Regions from separate parts of the Shewanella sp. 10N.286.52.E4 genome, predicted to be linked through region 2. Evidence: predicted binding sites of a transcription regulator. Region 2 holds the regulator's gene; each other region holds the start of a gene.

Region 1 (3,179 bases), on a different contig from region 2:
CATAAAACTCAGACGACAGGTTTCGAAAGTGAAGTGTTAAACAATGAAGCATTAGCTGATAACAACATTACAGATAACGACTTAAGTAAAACAGAACGTGGCGCAGAAAATCACAATAGCCCGGAGGCATCACATGGGTGAAGCAAAACTATTACTCGTTGAAGATGACGCATCTTTACGTGAGGCCTTACTCGACACCTTACTGCTGGCAAGCTATGAATGTGTTGATGTTGCATCTGCAGAAGATGCAATTCTTGCTCTCAAGTCAACAGAATTTGATTTGGTTATTAGTGATGTTCAAATGGAAGGCATTGGTGGTATAGGCTTGTTAAATTATTTACAGCAGCAAAACTGTAAAGTGCCAGTGCTACTGATGACCGCTTATGCAACCATTGATAGTGCGGTTAGTGCGATTAAACTTGGTGCTGTTGATTATCTAGCGAAACCATTTGCGCCAGAAGTACTACTTAACCAAGTGTCACGTTATTTACCCCTAAAGCAAAATCTTGATCAGCCTGTGGTGGCTGATGACAAAAGTTTGGCATTACTTTCTATTGCCCAGCGTGTAGCCAGTTCAGATGCGTCAGTGATGATTATGGGGCCAAGCGGTTCAGGAAAAGAGGTATTGTCACGATACATACATCAAAATAGCTCGCGTTCACAACAACCCTTTATTGCAATTAATTGTGCCGCCATTCCAGAAAATATGCTCGAAGCGACATTATTTGGTTATGAAAAAGGCGCTTTTACTGGCGCATACCAAGCTTGTCCCGGTAAATTTGAACAAGCTCAAGGTGGTACGATTTTATTAGATGAAATTTCAGAAATGGAATTAGGTCTTCAAGCTAAGCTACTGCGAGTGTTACAAGAACGAGAAGTTGAACGTTTAGGTGGGCGTAAAACTATTTCTCTTGATGTGCGTGTACTTGCTACTTCTAACAGAGACTTAAAAGAAATGGTGGCATCAGGCGGTTTCAGAGAAGATTTATATTATCGAATTAACGTATTCCCGTTAACTTGGCCTGCTTTGAATCAACGACCAGCTGATATCTTACCACTTGCGCGTCATTTATTGGTTAAGCATGCTAAGAATGCCAATATCTCACCTGTGCCGACTTTGGATGAAGTGGCTTGTAGACGTTTGTTGACTTATCGCTGGCCAGGAAATGTTCGTGAGCTGGATAATGTGATTCAACGAGCACTCATTCTTCATACTGGAGAGGCTATTTCAACAGCAGATATCATATTAGATTCAAATGAAGTTGAATTACAGCAACCTGAACCTACTCAAGTCAAACCTGTAGTTGAAAATGAAGGACTTGGTGATGAGTTAAAAGCTCAAGAGCATGTAATTATTCTTGAGACACTTAACCAGTGTAATGGTAGCCGCAAAGATGTAGCGGAAAAGCTAGGCATCAGTGCTAGAACCTTACGTTATAAAATGGCCAAGATGCGCGATATGGGAATACAAGTCCCTGCCTAGCTTTTAGCTAGACTCCTACAAAGTAAACCTGATCTAGCTTTCGATCAGGTTTACTTGTTCACTTGCTAGTCAAACAGTCATCCATTAGTAATAAAATCACCCAAACTATCGCGTTAATTCTATTGTTGGCATCCTACTTGCTAAATCTATTGTAACTGGTTTTTAGTCGTCAAATATCCGACGAATAGGAGATTACAATGCAGATTAGCTCGAATCCTTTCTTACAAGAAATGCAATCACTTCGTGGTGAAATCTCGCCTAATCTTCGCTCACCTATCCAACCGGATATGATCCAGAAAGTAGGCAATACTTCAGGTGCAGACTTCGGAGAATTGCTTTCTCAAGCTGTTGGCGGTGTGACAGAGTTACAGAAAAACTCGGCTAATCTAGCCACTCGTTTAGAGATGGGTGATTCTACGGTAACTTTATCAGATACCGTTATTGCTCGTGAAAAATCTGGTGTGGCTTTTGAAGCGACAGTACAGGTAAGAAATAAGCTTGTCGAAGCTTACAAAGAAATTATGAGCATGCCTGTTTAGGCCTCTTTATCAGATTAGAAAGTAGGTAATTATTGTGAGTACAGATCTCGTATTAGATTCAGATACCGCTAGTAGCACAGGGATTCAGCAGGAAAACAAACCTGGTTTGATGAGTTCTTTTGGTAGTGCTGATTTTATGCGTCAAATTACTATGATTCTGGCATTAGCCGTTTGTTTGGTATTGGCTGTATTTATGATGATGTGGGCGCAAGAGCCTGAGTACAGACCGTTAGGTCAAATGGAAACAAACGAAATGATCCAAGTGTTGGACGTTTTGGATAAAAATAAAATTGCCTATAAAATTTCTGGTGATGTCGTCAGTATTCCTGAAGACAAATATCAAAATGTAAAACTATTACTAGCTCGTGCAGGCGTTGAAGCATCAAGCCAGCCAACAGATTACCTAAGTAAAGACAGTGGCTTCGGTGTTAGCCAACGAATGGAGCAAGCACGCTTAAAGCAAAGCCAAGAAGTCAATTTAGCCCGAGTAATTGAAGAACTAAATAGCGTAACTCGCGCTAAAGTTATTTTAGCTTTGCCAAAAGAAAATGTTTTTGCCCGCAATAAATCCAAACCAAGTGCAACTGTTGTGGTCAATGTTCGTCGAGGCAGTTTAGGACAAGAAGAAATTGACTCTATCGTCGATATTGTTGCTTCAGCAGTACAGGGCTTAGACCCAACGAGAGTGACTGTAACTGACTCTAATGGCCGTTTATTAAATTCAGGCAGCCAAGATGCGGCATCATCTAGAGCGCGCCGCGAACAAGAATTGGTTCAACAGAAAGAAGCTGAGTATCGTAATAAAGTCGAATCGATTTTAATGCCGATATTAGGACCTGAAAATTTTACTTCTCAGGTCGATGTGAACATGGATTTTACTGCGGTTGAACAAACGGCCAAACGCTTTTCACCTGATTTACCTGCGATTCGTAGTGAAATGACCATTGAACGTAATTCATCAGGTCAATCAATGGGCGGTATTCCTGGCGCTTTATCAAATCAACCGCCAATGGAATCAAACATCCCACAAGAAGTCGGTGAAGCAGAAACTACCTCAGTCAGTGGTGACAGCCACCGTGAAGCGACCCGTAACTTTGAGTTAGACACCACAATTAGTCATACACGTCAGCAAGTTGGCCAAGTAAGACGAGTCAGCG
Region 2 (3,179 bases):
GTCAGAAAGTAAGGCTATCTGCTCTTCTAGCACTTTGCCTTGCTCTTCAATATTACGAACGTCGACGCTAATCGCGACAAGGTCGTTATTGCCTTTGAGCTGTTCAAGTAAACTACCAATAAGTGGTAAAGGTAGGTTATCAACACAGTAATAACCTAAATCTTCTAATACCCTTAGTGCTACTGATTTACCTGAGCCTGATCGTCCTGATACGATGACAAGTTTCATGCAGTTATAACCTGATAAAGTTCTGTAGCGTCATGACTCTTTCGAAGTCGCTTAAGGATTAATTTATCGCTCAGTTTTTCAGCCATACTCGACAGCGTACTTAAATGCTGTTGGCATTGATCAGAAGGAACTAACAGCGCAAATAATATATCCACGGGTTTCTTGTCGATAGCATCAAACTCAATGCCTTCTTCACACTTGATCAAAATTGCTATCGGTTCTTCGATATCAGTTAATCGACCATGAGGAATCGCAATGCCATTTCCTATACCTGTACTACCCATTTTTTCACGGGCTATTAAACTTTCAAAAATAGCCTGTGAAGATAGGGTTGGGTACTGGGCAGCCATTAAATCGCTGATAAGTTCCAGTACTTTTTTCTTACTGCCCGGCGTGGCGCAGGTAGTGCACGCCGGCTGCAGAATGGTGCGAAGTTCCATCGTTAGTGTTTAATTAACTTCTCTTTGTGTTTAATTACCTGACGATCTAATTTGTCGATCAGGGCGTCAATTGCAACATACATATCAGCGTTCTGTGATACCGCAAAAACTTCACCTCCTTTGAGGTGTAATTTTGCCTCTGCAATTTGTTGCAGCTTTTGAACATTGAGCACAACGTGAACATTATTGATCTGTTCGAAGTGTCGTTCAAGCTTTGAAAACTTAGTTTGTACATACTCACGTAAAGATTGAGTAATTTCCACATGGTGCCCAGTCAGGTTAATTTGCATATATCATCCTCCAATAACAAAGGCTTATAGGCTTTTGCGTTGGTTTGAGGGAGGGATGAGCATTGCTTCACGATATTTGGCGATCGTACGCCGAGCAACATTGATCCCTTGTTCTGCCAATAGCGTCGCCATTTTACTATCGCTAAGTGGCTTTTGCTGGTTTTCTGCCGCAACAAGCTTTTTAATAAATGCGCGAATTGCAGTAGAAGAACACTCTCCGCCATCATCAGTACTCACATGGCTTGAAAAGAAATATTTTAGTTCAAAAAGTCCCCTAGGGGTGTGCATATACTTTTGTGTCGTGACACGCGAAATGGTTGATTCATGCATTTCAACGGCTTCAGCAATGTCATTAAGTACCATTGGCTTCATTGCTTCTTCGCCAAACTCAAAAAAGCCTTGTTGAAATTGCACAATACAATTAGCCACTTTTAATAAGGTTTCATTGCGGCTTTCAATACTTTTGATAAACCATTTTGCTTCTTGCAAATGACCACGGATAAATTGGCTGTCTGATTGGTTTGCTGAGCCTTTTGCCATTGCTGCATATTGCTGATTCACACCAATTTTTGGCATGTTATCTGGATTTAACTCAACGACCCAACGGCCACTCTTTTTAAACACTGTCACATCTGGAATGACATATTCATCTTTAATAGGAGTGATCTGTAACCCTGGACGTGGGTTAAGCGTTTGAATAAATTGAATCGCTTCGCGTAAATCATCTTCTTTAAGCTTGGTTTTACGCATTAATAATCTAAAGTCGCGGCCTGCAATTAAGTCTAGGTGTTCTGCAATCAGTAGCTTAACGTTATCGATACAAGGTATTTCACTAGGGTATTGGCCCAGCTGAATCATCAAGCATTCGCTTAAATCTCTTGCTGCAACGCCTACAGGATCAAAATGCTGTACTCGTTTGAGTACAGCTTCAACTTCATCGAGTTCAATATCTTCTAGGCCTAAAGCTTGCAATATGTCTTCAGTTGTTTGGGTTAAGTAACCACGTTCATCAACGGCATCGATAATCGCCGTAGCAATTACCAGATCGTTTTCAGAAAAAGGGGTGAGATTTTTTTGCCACTCTAAATGCTCATATAAGCCTTCTGTGGTTTCACCCTGAAAAGGCATATCGTCATCACGAGCCACTGCGCCAGAACCTGAACTTGGTGATGCTGTGTAAACTTCATCCCATGTGGTATCCATTGGTAATTCGTCTGGCATGGATTCTTTGGTTAACGATTCAGTGGTGTCTACGGTTGAGGTGTCTTTTTCAACAGTCACTTGGCTGTTATCACTAAAATCAGTATCGGTTTGCTGGGCGTTTTCTTTTACAGGTTCTTTTGCTTTAGCAAACTCATCTTCGAGCTCAAGGAGTGGATTTGAGTCAAGTGCTTGTTGAATTTCTTGCTGTAGCTCCAATGAGGAAAGTTGCAATAAGCGAATGGCTTGTTGCAACTGTGGGGTCATAGTCAGGTGTTGACCCATTTTGAGTTGGAGTGAGGCTTTCATTTACCGCTTATCCCTAATTGAGTTTCATCATCGCGACTAACAATTGTGTGGGTCTAGCACCTTTTTAAACTGCTTCTAGGCTTAAGCTGAACCTTGGCTTAAGTTCAGTCTAGAACATTGCACTAAAAAGTGGGACTGATACTGGTCGCGACATGCCATATTGTGCACTAAAGAATGCTAACTATAGCTTGAATTGCTCACCTAAGTATACTGACCTGACTTGCTGATTGTCTAAGATTTCAGCAGGCGTGCCTTCTGCAATTAAATCACCGTGGCTAACAATATACGCGCGCTCACATACATCAAGCGTTTCACGAACATTATGGTCGGTAATGAGTACTCCAAGTCCACGATTTTTTAGTTGTTGAATAATTTTCTTGATATCTATCACAGAGATAGGGTCGACACCAGCAAAGGGCTCATCTAGCAGAATGAACTTAGGGTTTGCCGCTAATGCGCGTGCGATTTCAACACGTCGACGTTCACCACCCGATAATGCCATACCTTGGCTATCGCGAATGTGAGTAATATTAAACTCTTCTAATAAGTGCTCTAACTCTTCGATGCGCTGCTCAGTCGTTAAACTTTTGCGGGTTTGCAACACCGCCATAATATTATCGTGTACGGTTAACTTGCGAAAAATGCTGGCTTCTTGCGGTAAATAACCAATGCCTTTGCGTGCACGCAGGTGCATTGGATCTGCCGTGAGATC
Region 3 (3,179 bases), on a different contig from region 2:
GCTCGATTGAAACTATGGCGGGTGAATTAGTTGCCGAAGTGGTTGGGTTCGATGACGAGCTGTTGTACTTAATGCCCGTTGATGAATTAAGAGGTGTACTACCTGGGGCAAGAGTGCGGCCATTAGGTGAGCAGTCAAGTTTGAATGTCGGACTGAGTTTGTTGGGCAGAGTGCTTGATGGCAGTGGTTCACCACTTGATGGCTTAGGGCCATTAAATACAGATCAACAAGCTTCTCGTCATGCACCGCCAATTAATCCACTTGCTAGACGTGCCATTTCTGAACCTTTAGATGTAGGGGTAAGGGCCATCAATGCCATGCTAACAGTGGGTAAGGGTCAGCGAATGGGCTTATTTGCTGGCTCTGGTGTGGGTAAAAGTGTGCTATTAGGCATGATGACTCGCGGGACAACTGCTGACATTATTGTTGTAGGGCTAGTGGGCGAGCGTGGTCGTGAGGTAAAAGAGTTTATTGAAGAGATCCTTGGTGAAGAAGGACGGGCTCGCTCCGTTGTCGTAGCCGCACCAGCTGACACTTCGCCATTAATGCGTCTTCGTGCTTGTGAAACATCCACTCGTATAGCTGAATACTTTCGTGACTTGGGGTACAACGTTTTATTATTGATGGATAGCTTAACCCGTTATGCTCAGGCGCAACGTGAAGTGGCGTTAGCTGTTGGAGAACCGCCAGCAACAAAAGGCTATCCGCCATCAGTATTTGCTAAATTACCAAGACTGGTTGAACGGGCTGGTAACGGAGGCCCTGGACAAGGTTCCATTACTGCTTTTTATACTGTACTGACAGAAGGTGATGATCAGCAAGATCCCATTGCAGATGCGTCAAGAGCGATTCTTGATGGTCACATTGTTTTATCTCGCACACTTGCTGATTCTGGTCATTACCCAGCTATTGATATTGAACAATCTATTAGTCGTGTTGCGCCAATGGTGATTGCGCCAGAACATTTAGAATCGATGCGTTTAGTTAAGCAAATGTATTCTACCTATCAGCAAAATCGCGACCTCATATCCATTGGAGCATATTCTCAAGGTAGCGATCCGCGAATAGACAATGCCATTAGGTTACAACCTGCGATGAATGCATTTTTAAGACAGGGCTTTAAAGATGTTATCTCGTTTAATGATAGCCAAACTATGGTGGGGCAAATCGCTGCCCAATGTAAATAATGCGCCGCGCTGATCCTCTGTTGACAGTATTAAAAATCAATAAAGAAGCTGAAGAGCAAGCTGCTTTGCAATTAAAGTCTGCCCAGCTTGAGCAGCAAAAATGCCAAGGTCAGCTAGATGCTCTGAATAACTATCGTCTTGAATACATGAAGCAAATGGGTGAAACCCAAGGCAAAACTTTAAGTGCCAGTGAATACCATTCATTTCATGAATTTATTAAGCAAGTCGATCAAGCGCTCATTCAACAAGTTAATGCAGTAAAAGAAACTGAAAAACAAACGGGTTATCGCCAAGTACATTGGCAAGAAAAGCAGCAAAAACGTAAAGCTGTGGAAATGTTACTAGAAAAAAATGCATTAAAAGCGCAAATAATTGCAAATAAACGTGAACAAAAAGCATCGGATGAATTTGCGATGCAACAATTCATCCGTAAAAAACCTCGCTAGAAATCTTCTTAAACTTAACGCTTAAACTTGACTCTAAACTTTCATTTTTCAGTCTGATAGTTACCTTGCGATGAAAGAGTAAATAACCTTAAAAACCAATATTCTAATAAGCTGGCATTTTAATTGCTTATTTATAGAGTTAGTTAGTGAAGTGTCAGCTTTGTGACTGTTATCAGGATCCGATTGTTGTACCAATTGGTTCGTTATGAGTGATGTTGAGTGGAGTTTGTTATGCAACAAATGAGCAGTATTTTATTGGGGAATAGTGGCAAAACCACCAATTCGCAGGTTTCAGGAACCGTGCAACTCGATGATAAACAGTCTTTTTTATCTGTCTTTAATCAAGCATCACAAGTGGATGTAGATAAAACTAAGCTCAGTCTAAATACTAATGAACAACCAGCAAGTATCGATGCTCCATCGGCAGAAGGTTCGGATGTTGACCTTATTTTTGCTCAAATAGATTTAGCTGAAAATTTCGATACTCAGGCAGATATTGAAAAAAGTGGCAAAGACTTGCCGCTTGAATCTGAGTTGTCAGAGTTAGCGCTTTCTCAAGCCGATAGCGAATTAGTGTTAACTGAAGAAACTCAGCATTCAATTGAAAAGGGTTTATTGGTTAATGAGCTCGCAGTCGATGTTTTGCCGAAAGAAGCAGGAATTGAAGAATTAGATAAAGAGTTAGATAAAGAGTTAGGTAACGAAATAAGTACCACTTCTTTTTTAAGTTCACTGAACACTGAACAACTAGATGCATTGACTCAATTTTCTTCGATGAGTGAACAAGATCTTACCGCCTTAAGTGTAGCTGAACTGAACAAACTAATTAATGGCTACAATCAACAAGTCAGCATCACTGATAACCAAGCCTTACCTTTGTTAATCGATGGAAAACTCAATAACCAGACAGCAACAATCCCTGTTACAGAGGCCAATGCTGATTTAATTACTGCTGAAAAAGCTAAACTTGCTAACTCAACATCTAATATCGCAAATAGTGTCCAAAGTGCTGCGAATGCCACTGATACAGCGAACAATATTGCCGCTTCAGCTCAGGTTGCCAATGCTGAGAAAGTTGTGGCTGATTCAAAAGTCATAGCTGATACGAATAAACTAGCTAAGAACGAGGATAAAGAAAGTGTCCATGTGAATCTTAGTAAAGCCGAGATAAGTGTGGCATTAGATAAACCAACCTCCAAAGTAGCCTTTAATAATGCCATGGTTAATGCAGTAGCTAACTCAAGTCAATCAACACTTGCTGAACTAGGGCAAGAGAGTGAAACGATAGATGTAAAAGCACTACAAAATCAAAGCAGTTTTACACCACAGCACAAAAGTGATGTACCTCAATTTCAACTTTCGTTACGTCAAGGGGCTGAGTCCGTAGTGCAAATGCAGGATATGATTCAAAAGTTTGCACCTGTAATGAAACAACAACTTATCACTATGGTTGGACAAGGCGTTCAGCATGCTGAAATTCGTCTAGATCCAGCCGAGCTTGGGCACATGGTAGTAAAAGTTCAAGTTAACGGTGAGCAAACTCAAG
Region 4 (3,179 bases), on a different contig from region 2:
ACTCATAACGAAAGAATACCTACACTACTGTGAGATAAGTCTCACAAGCATAGGTAACAGTTAGCTTGAAGGCGAGCCTAAACCAAGGCGCTTTTTTAACATTTGTGCAAACATCACCCAGTCGGCTAGTAAGCTATATAAAGGATATTCAAATGTGGCAGGTCTATTTTTTTCAAATACAAAGTGTCCTACCCAAGCAAAACCATACCCAATAACTGGCAAAAGCCATAATTGCCACCACTGTTGATTCAACAAAGTAACAATGATTAGCACAATGATTAAGGCACTGCCGACATAATGAAGTCTCCGGCAAGTTGTGTCTTGATGTTGTGATAAATAGAAAGGATAAAAAGATTTAAAGTCTTGATACTTTTTTTCACTTATCTTTTCATTCATAACCGTCACTCATCTTTTCATCCATAACCGAAGCTAATTGTAATAATATAAATTAACGCAAAAATTTTTCTTAAACGATCAGCTACTTCATGAAGTTAGCTAATGGTTAGATAATAGGTAGCTAATAGCTTGTTAACTGAAGCTTTTACTTACTCGGATAAATTAATATTTCACCATCTACGCTACCTATAGAAAGTTCAGATAAATGATTAAAACCTTCGCGGGCAAATAGCTCTGCATGTTTAGGGTTATTCACAAACACCCCAATGCCATCTAAATCAGGCTGTTCATCACACCAACTTAATACTGCTTCGATCAATTTTGCACCGTTACCTTTACTTTGTTCATTAGGGGTTAATGCAATAAATTGCAGGATCCCATATTGCTTACTCGGCAAGCTTTCTAAGATGCTGTGTTCTTTTTTAATTAATGCCTGAGTGGAATTCCAGCCTGTTCCCAGTACCATTTTCAAGCGCCAATGCCAGTAACGGCTTTCCCCTAGCGGCACTTGGTGAGTAATAACACATGCAACGCCAATTAGGCGATCACCATCGAACCAACCAATTAAAGGTTGTTCTTGCTGCCAAAGCTCCGTCAATTCTTCACGAATAGCTGCGCGAAGCTTTTGCTCGTAACTTGCCTGATTTGTTGTAGCAAGTGCTTCAATAAAGAAAGGATCATCATGGTAAGCGTTATAAATAATCGAAGCTGCCACTCGCAAGTCTTCTGCCGTTAAGTAAACGGCTTTATGCTCTGCCAACACGTTCTGTTCCATATTCTCACTCATTGCTAAATCAAGTTGATAGTTACAACTTAACAAGTTTGAAACATATTGCAATTTTAATGCAGTCACCTACGCTTAAAGTTAATTTAATCGCGAAATTTAAGCATAATAACGGGACTATTATGGACACGACTTCAGCTACGCTTGCACACTTATTTGAGCAACTCGGTTTAGATGCTACAGAGGCCGGTATCAAGCTTTTTCTGTCACAACATAGTATTGATGCCAATACCAAATTAACCGATGCAAGCTTTTGGAATCATGCTCAGAAAGCATTTTTAGAAGAGAGTTTAAAAGAAGACGCCCAGTGGTCTGAACTCGTGGACCAACTGGACGTTCTTTTAAGGCAATAGCTAAGATTCTATCTAAAATTGCATAGCCATAAAATATTGATAAAAACTTACTCAACTAATGGCTGGTATTAAATCTTTTGATACGCAGTTTCACCCCAACCCACTAATTTATTGTCACTTATGACTACTGGGGTACATTCATCTTTGGTAGTTTTGCCATCGCCTTTACTCCACTGCGTACGATAGAAAAGCACATTCACTTCTTTCTTCGGACTTTCAGCATCTGCTTGAGTCACGTAAGCTTCACTAAAATCTGCTGTGCCCATTAAAATAGTGACTTGATCGCGCGCCATACCAATGGTTAATTTTGATAAGTTAGTTCTATTAGTTTGTTGCTGTTTTTCCCAGTAAGAATCACTACGATTACCTTCATGATCACCAACATTCAACACACAACCACTCAAAGAAAGGCTACTCACAGCCATTAAAAATGCTAAACCCAATTTTGTTTTCATGATACTTCCCTTTTATTAAAATGATTCTCACGTAATTACTACTCAAACTGCTTTTGAGATACGTTATAATGTTGTCAATTATCATTAAGCTAAAACCGTGCCAAAATTTATACAATTGATTTTATTAAGTTTTATAAATATCTAATTGGCGGTTGAGCATTTTCACTAATCAATATTGAGGGTTTTCACCAATTATGAGTCCAATCGAACAGGTCCTCGCAGCGGCAAAAACTATCGCAATGAATGGTCATACACCGACAATGGCATTGATTAAGGGGAAATTAGGTGGCCGAGTACCTATGCCAATTCTTATTCAAGGCTTACAGCAATTCAAAGCCATTCCGAAAGAGCAATGGCAAACCTTGCCAGACTTAGGCGATGCGCTTGAAACAACTAAACAAGCAACAAATGATGCACCTAGTATGATTGAGCAACAATTAATGGCTCAAATGCAGCAAATGAAAATTGAATTTGAAGCTAAAATAGAATCACTAGAAAAGCGTGTTTTACAGCTTGAAAATAAACAATAACGATTGAAGTACAACAGTATTTTCATTTAAATAAATGAGTCTGCTGACACAAAATTAGTGCCTTAACTTGTGCACTCACATTGACTTAGTACACTCACATTGATTTAGTACACTCACGTTGACTTAGTGCACTCACATTGATTTAGTGCACTGGAACCTTGTCATTTTACAGCCCAAGAATTGAACGGAAACCCCATGTTTGTCACAGAGCTCAGATTTGAATGTTTTGCGGATACCACGATAACCGCAGCCGAGAAAGCCATTAACCATTACCTCGAATCATTAAGAGCAAACGGTCAAATTTTAGGAAGAGAATTCGCTGTTGCATTTAACGAAGGTGAGTTTAAAGTCAGATTGTTAATGCCGGAAAAAACCAGCTTATCGAGCCGTCATAACAGCCCTTGGACTAAACAAGCTTTACTGCAATTGACTGAAGCAAAGTTACTTGCGCCACGTGAGAAGTACATTGGCCAAGACATTAATTCAGAACAAAGTAATGAAGAAGTACCAAGTTGGCAGGTGCTTTATACCAGTTATGTTCATATGTGTTCGCCACTACGTAGCGGCGATAACTTGTTACCTATTCCGTTATATCAAATCCCTGCCACATTTAATGGCGACCACAAAAGAGTGATCCGCTGGCAAACAGAGTGGCAAGCCT

Evidence for each region. The regulator sigma-54, encoded in region 2, starts transcription at its own class of promoters, with help from an activator protein. The targets are predictions, from matches to a motif close to GTTGGCACGNNNNTNGNNT.
Region 1: a site for sigma-54 is predicted at 1,608-1,626, ahead of fliE (flagellar hook-basal body complex protein FliE). Genes of this name have one in related genera too.
Region 3: a site for sigma-54 is predicted at 1,744-1,762, ahead of AB4153_RS16530 (flagellar hook-length control protein FliK). Genes of this name have one in related genera too.
Region 4: a site for sigma-54 is predicted at 2,075-2,093, ahead of AB4153_RS00180 (DUF3192 domain-containing protein). Genes of this name have one in related genera too.

What each region holds. Positions count from the first base shown of each region.
Region 1 is NZ_JBFRJJ010000028.1:101,332-104,510, reverse strand. Features, by position in the region: gene AB4153_RS16570 (PAS domain-containing sensor histidine kinase) at 1-141, shown strand, start outside; gene AB4153_RS16565 (sigma-54 dependent transcriptional regulator) at 134-1,483, shown strand; gene fliE (flagellar hook-basal body complex protein FliE) at 1,681-2,022, shown strand; gene fliF (flagellar basal-body MS-ring/collar protein FliF) at 2,132-3,179, shown strand, end outside.
Region 2 is NZ_JBFRJJ010000007.1:135,306-138,484, reverse strand. Features, by position in the region: gene rapZ (RNase adapter RapZ) at 1-228, opposite strand, end outside; gene ptsN (PTS IIA-like nitrogen regulatory protein PtsN) at 225-668, opposite strand; gene hpf (ribosome hibernation promoting factor) at 671-958, opposite strand; gene AB4153_RS04505 (RNA polymerase factor sigma-54) at 983-2,467, opposite strand; gene lptB (LPS export ABC transporter ATP-binding protein) at 2,649-3,179, opposite strand, start outside.
Region 3 is NZ_JBFRJJ010000028.1:95,222-98,400, reverse strand. Features, by position in the region: gene fliI (flagellar protein export ATPase FliI) at 1-1,187, shown strand, start outside; gene fliJ (flagellar export protein FliJ) at 1,187-1,633, shown strand; gene AB4153_RS16530 (flagellar hook-length control protein FliK) at 1,865-3,179, shown strand, end outside.
Region 4 is NZ_JBFRJJ010000001.1:39,384-42,562, forward strand. Features, by position in the region: gene AB4153_RS00165 (DUF962 domain-containing protein) at 61-396, opposite strand; gene AB4153_RS00170 (GNAT family N-acetyltransferase) at 542-1,171, opposite strand; gene AB4153_RS00175 (DUF2789 domain-containing protein) at 1,303-1,533, shown strand; gene AB4153_RS00180 (DUF3192 domain-containing protein) at 1,602-1,988, opposite strand; gene AB4153_RS00185 (hypothetical protein) at 2,183-2,518, shown strand; gene AB4153_RS00190 (Zn-ribbon-containing protein) at 2,714-3,179, shown strand, end outside.